Regions from separate parts of the Clostridium sp. DMHC 10 genome, predicted to be linked through region 1. Evidence: riboswitches for the same ligand, from Rfam matches in the RefSeq annotation. Region 1 holds a riboswitch; the other holds the start of a gene.
What was found. Region 1 has a riboswitch for thiamine pyrophosphate ahead of thiD (bifunctional hydroxymethylpyrimidine kinase/phosphomethylpyrimidine kinase). Riboswitches for the same ligand answer to the same signal wherever they lie in the genome.

Region 2: it holds a riboswitch for thiamine pyrophosphate, as region 1 does, so the genes downstream of both, AGR56_RS10695 (TatD family hydrolase) here and thiD (bifunctional hydroxymethylpyrimidine kinase/phosphomethylpyrimidine kinase) in region 1, are expected to answer to the same signal.

Annotation. Positions count from the first base shown of each region.
Region 1 covers NZ_LGVB01000015.1:1,419,955-1,423,096, reverse strand. Annotated here, with positions in the region: gene AGR56_RS08840 (DUF2971 domain-containing protein) at 1-326, shown strand, start outside; gene AGR56_RS08835 (type I phosphomannose isomerase catalytic subunit) at 426-1,415, shown strand; TPP riboswitch at 1,533-1,631, shown strand; gene thiD (bifunctional hydroxymethylpyrimidine kinase/phosphomethylpyrimidine kinase) at 1,783-2,589, shown strand; gene cytX (putative hydroxymethylpyrimidine transporter CytX) at 2,582-3,142, shown strand, end outside.
Region 2 covers NZ_LGVB01000015.1:1,787,657-1,790,798, reverse strand. Annotated here, with positions in the region: gene AGR56_RS10705 (ABC transporter permease) at 1-71, opposite strand, end outside; partial or broken gene AGR56_RS10700 (thiamine-binding protein) at 38-342, opposite strand; gene AGR56_RS10695 (TatD family hydrolase) at 438-1,193, opposite strand; TPP riboswitch at 1,259-1,364, opposite strand; gene AGR56_RS10690 (homocitrate synthase) at 1,466-2,266, opposite strand; gene AGR56_RS10685 (hypothetical protein) at 2,263-3,142, opposite strand, start outside.

The sequences.
Region 1 (3,142 bases):
GATATGATATAACTAATATTTTAAAAGACCTCATTAATGATAAAACAGAAGATGCAGCATATATGCTTTTCTTTATGATGCAAATAAAACATATAAGCTGGAATTATGAAAAAGAATGGAGAATAATACTCAAAGATAAGCAAATACGTAAAAATGTTAAATTTCCAATAAAACCAAGTGCACTATATTTGGGACTAAATTGCAGCAGTAAAAATGTAGAGCTCATAAAGAAATTAGCTCATAATTCTATAAATTGTCCTATATATAAGTTAGAGAAAACAAATACTAAATTATTTAATTTTAAAAGCATATGTATTGATAAATAAATGTATACAACTTATAATATGGTTTATATAAGCAAATATACTTTAAATAATTTTATTAAAAATTTAAAATAACAGGCATATTATAAGGAGGATTTTGTTGTGTATCCATTAAAATTCGAAAATTTATACTATGAGAAAATATGGGGCGGAAGGGACTTAGAACAATTTAGAGATAATCTCCCAGATGGCAATATAGGCGAAAGTTGGGATGTTGCTTGCCATAAAAATGGAACGAGTATTGTAGCGAATGGTGAATTTAAAGGTAAAAGGCTTGATGTTTTGATAAAGGAAGAAGGAAGCAGGCTTATAGGAACAAAGATAAGTCCAGATTGGTTTCCGCTTCTTATAAAATTAATAAATGCTAAAGATAAGCTTTCTGTTCAAGTTCATCCTAATGACGAGTATGCCAAAAGAGTTGAGGGCGACATGGGAAAAACTGAGGTTTGGTATGTTGTTGAGGCTTTTGAAGGTGCTAATTTAGTCGTTGGAACAAAGGGAAACTGTACTAAAGAACAACTTAAAGAGGCTCTTGAAAAAGATGAACTAGATGAATACATGAATAAAATTCCGGTTAAAAAGGGAGATGTATACCTTGTAAGAAGTGGTATGATTCATGCTATAGGTGAGGGAGTTATAATAGCAGAAATTCAGCAGAATAGTGATACTACTTATAGGGTTTCTGATTATAATAGGGGTAGAGAAATACATGTTAAAAAAGCTCTTGATGTAATAGATTTAAGCCTTCGTGGTAAAAAAAGTGAAGGAATAAAAGTTAAAAAAGATGGATATGAAAAAACTTATCTTTGTCTTGGAAGAGATTTTTCACTTGAATTATATGATTTTAAAGATGAACTTACAGAAAAAAGTGATGAAGAGAGATTTTATATATTCACATGTGTTGATGGGAAAGGACAACTTTTATATGGAGAAAATAACAACGAAAGTGAAAATATAAAATATGGAGATAGTATTTTAATACCCGCAGCTACAGGAAGTTACACATTTAAAGGAAGCATGAAACTTTTAAAGAGCTATGTTCCTGATGTTGAAAAGGTTCAAAAAGAAATACTCAGAGAGATAAGATATTAAAAAATTCAGAAGTGTTATCAGATTGTATTTAAATTTTAATGTGAAATTTTGAATAAAGCTTTACAATTTTATATATTTGTGTATATAATTAAGTCGTATTTTAAAATTTAATAAATTATTGTATTGCGGGGGAACCATTTGGTTGAGAAGGTTAAAACCTGACCCTTTGAACTTGAAGTAGTTAAAACTACCGTAGGGAGCAAAGTGAATTTATGTATTTTTATTTGAAATAAATGCTTACCTAAAAAGTAAGCATTTTTTATTTGGATAATTTCATTAAGAATGTATCTAAATTGAAATGTATTCAATGTCATTTCTAATTTCATTTCCCTCCGAGATACAAGAAGAATATAGGAGGAGTTTACCTATGAAAAAAGTATTAACAATTGCAGGATCTGATTCTAGCGGCGGTGCAGGCATTCAAGCAGATTTAAAAACCTTTTCTGCTCATGGAGTTTTTGGAATGAGTGTAATAGCCGCAGTCACAGCTCAAAATACCAAGGAAGTTATTGATGTCCAGAATATAAGTCCAGATATTATAGGAAAGCAAATTGATGCTATTTTTGATGATATTGAAGTTGATGCAATAAAAATAGGCATGATATCTGAAATTGAGGGTATAAAGGTGGTTTCTGAGAGACTAAGAAAGTATAAACCACAAAATGTTGTTTTGGACCCTGTTATGGTATCAAAATCAGGATATTCACTTATGAACCCAAATTCTGTTGAGACGCTTATAAAAGAACTTATACCAATTGTATCAGTTGTAACTCCTAATATACCAGAGGCAGAAATAATAGCTAGTATTAAAATTAAAACTATGGGGGATATGGAGAAAGCAGCAAAAATAATGTATAACATGGGACCTAAGAATGTACTTGTAAAAGGGGGACATTTAACAGGGGATGCTACAGATGTTTTATATGATGGAAAAGAATTTGTTTATTTAGAAAATCAAAGGATTAACACAAAAAATACTCATGGAACAGGTTGTACGCTTTCTTCTTCTATAGCATCAAATTTAGCACTTGGAATGAACATAAAGGAAGCTGTAAAAAATGCTAAAAAGTACATAACAACTGCCATAGAACATTCACTTGCTATAGGACATGGCTCAGGACCAACTAATCATTTTTATGAATTATATAAAAAGGCTGGATTGAACTATGAGTAAAACTAAAGAGAAAATGTATTTTTGGGACTTTGCACTTTTATGGTGTGGTGCTGCTATTTCTATAGCTGAAATTTTAACGGGGGGATCAATAGCAGCTTTAGGTTTTAAAAAAGGGTTAATTGCAATAATACTTGGACACCTTATTGGTACAGCAATATTTATATTTGCAGGTATAATCGGTACTCGTGAAAAGGTTCCTGCAATTACTTCTACAAGAATATCGTTTGGCTTGTATGGTACATATTTGTTTTCAATATTAAATGTGCTTCAGCTTCTTGGATGGACAGCAGTTATGATAAATTCATGTGCTCAGTCTTTAAATTTAATAAGTAAAACAATGTGGTCCATAAATAATATTCCTCTGTGGAGTGTATTTACAGCAGTGCTTATTATATTGGTCATAGCTTTTGGAATGACTGGATTTAAAAAGATTAACACTTTAGCAGTAGTGCTTTTGTTTGCACTTACACTTGTACTTGGATGGGTTGTTTTTAGAAGTGGCAAGCTTTTTTCAAAACCAGTAGGTACCAATATGTCTTTTGGAAGTGCTCTT
Region 2 (3,142 bases), 370 kb from region 1:
ATAACTTGCCAAAGCAGCACAACGGCTACTAAAGTAATTATAGGATACAATTTATTTTTGATATTTGCCAACTTTTTTCCTCCATTGTTATCCCCTCAGGTTTGTAATCTATTTTAACAACAGATGCAACTCTTGAGCTCCTTCTTCAACACATATTGTTTGTGCCTTCTTTACAATTTCCATAAGTGTATCTAAGTCGCCTTCCATAGTAGTTTCCATTGGTCCAACTATGTGCTTAACTCCAGTTGATTTTATGTATTCTATAACCTTATCAACTACTGGATATATTCTCTCCTCTGGTACTGTTGGAAGTACTTGTAAACTAACATTAACTGTTTTCATATTATTATTCCCTCTTTCTAGGAGAATCAATGTGAAACTTAATTTATATATGTTCCAAAATTCTAATATTCAAAGAGCTTTGGTGCATATATAAATTAATAGTTGAACTGATTTTCCAATATGGTTTTCAAATTTTTAAAAATTTTATTTTCAATTTCATCATAATTAGATTTTTTATGTATTGAAATTTTGTTTACTATATTTTTCACTTCATCTGGATAGCCGTACTCCCCATTTACCCATTCTAAAGAAGTTGGTCCATCGGTTTCTGTTAAAATTCTATCCATTGGAAGAAGCTTAACTATTTCCTCTGTAAGTTTTGAATAACCTATATCAACGCTTATAGTAAAATAGCAGCCATAATCTATTAATTTTTTTAAAGTTTCTAAATTTCCACTATACCAATGGATTATAGGCGTTTTAAGTTCATACTTTTTTATGTAATTAAGAATTTCCTCTTCTGCACCTTTAGTATGTATATTTGTAATTTTATTATAGCTTTTAGCCTTTTTTAAAAAGTATTCAAAAACATTTCTCATATGCGGATACTTTTCTTTTTCCTTAACCCAAAAATAGTCCAGCCCTATTTCTCCAATAATTTTACATTCTTTTATATATTCATCAAACAAATCTAAATTTTTGTAATTATTATGAGCTTCCCAAGGATGAATTCCAAAACAAGGTATTATATTTTTATTATCCTTACTAAGCTTTTTAGTAAACTTATAGCTTTGAATATCCATAGAACAGCCAAGTGTAACTATGTTATCTTCTGTTATAATATCAAGAGCCTTTTTTAATTTTGCCTTATCCTTAAAAAAATTCAAATGATTATGTGCATCAACGAACATATTTCACTCCTTTTAATTTTTCACAAAAATAAAGAGCGCTACCTAAAAATAGCGCTCATGCATTCTACATGTGAAACAAGCTTTCCTTCGTCGGTGTTATCCGCATCAGGTTCAAAGGGTTAAAGCTTTAAAAACTTCTCTCAGCCACAAAGGACACCCCCAGCACTAAAAACAATATAAAATTAATATCAACTATATGTTAACATTAATTTTACAATTTGTAAATAAAGAATGTAACCTTTAAATTATAGCCATGTTTTAAGCAGACTTATCTATCCAATTATTTCTTTTATGATACTTTCTTTTTTCTTAAGCTCACTAAACTTATTTAAATATATTTTTTCACCTAGCAGCTCATAAGCAGTTTTTGCGAACTCCAAAAAATCACAATTACCAGCCCTTTCCCCTATTCCAGTAATAGTACAATCAACATATTTAGCCCCAGCTTTTAAAGCTCCTAGTGAATTTATTATTGCCATGCCAAAATCGTTATGAGCATGAATTTCTATTTCTATTGGTACAGCTTCTCTTATCTTATTTATCTGATGGAATACTCTTCTTGGATACAAAATACCAACAGTATCAGCATATCTAATCCTTTTAATACTACTATTGTAAAGCAGTTTGCAAACTTCTATGAGGAAATTTATATCTGCTCTTGAGGCATCCTCCAATCCCACTGTCACCTCATAACCTTTGCCTACTGCATATTGAACACATTCTTTAATATTTTCAAGCACCCAATTTTTATCTTTTCTCAACTTCTCCTCAATTTGAATGTTAGATACTGGAACCGATATATGAATTATATCTACAGCGCAATCCATAGATTCATTAATATCTTTAATGTTCATTCTATTCCAGGAAGATATTTTACTCTTAAGCCCCAATTTCACTATTTTTTTTATGCTTTCTTTTTCATCTCCACCCATAGCCGCTATACCAGCTTCAATTTGAAATATACCCATATCATCAAGAATTTTGGCAATCTCTACCTTTTCATTTATCCCCAGTGCTATGCCAGCCTTTTGTTCACCATCTCTTAGCGTTGTGTCGACAACTTTAATGCTCATATTTTTTCCCTCCATTCTATATGGTTACCAGTGGAGCTTTTATACAATTTAATTAACTCATCATCGAAAATATTTCTTCTTAATTTAATACTTTTACTTCGTATTTTTTTTAAAAGGTCATCAACATCAATATCTATTAATTTAACGTTTAATTGCTTTAACCTGGTAATAACTGCTTTCTTTCCAGAATGCTTTCCAATAAACATTTGCCTTTTTGAACCTATTTCACAGGGATTATATGGCTCATAAGTTTTTGCATTTTTCTCTATTCCATCAACATGGATACCAGATTCATATTTAAAGATATCAGCTCCAAGCACAGGTTTCATTGGAAAAACCTCTTGATTTATAAGCTTTTCATATACCATTTTAATTTCGCATAATAATTTTGAATTACCAATGACCTCTCCATTTCTTATTACTTTAAGTGCAAGCATAACTTCTTCTAAGGCTGCAAATCCATATTTTTCTCCGTAAAATGCAGTTGTGATAAAATCCGCCCCATCTAAACAACTTTCTATAGCTATTGCTGTTGCAGCAAAATATCCATTTTGAGGACAAAAATCTATCAATACAGAAAATTCATTTTTTATCTTTTTTATAAACTTACTCCAACTATTAAAATTACATTTTTTAACATTATTAATTCTAATACATACTATATTAAAATTATTTAAAACCTCATAATTTTCGTTCAAAAAATTATCATTAATTTTTTCAATGTTTATCTCTAATATAATTTTTGAATTATTTATATTCGCTATTAAATCATTTTTCATATTTTTAGCTAAATCACACTTTATGATAAGATACCTAAAATTATAATCTTTAATAAGTGTAACATCCTTCTCATGTTCTACTCTATATGCATAGCTA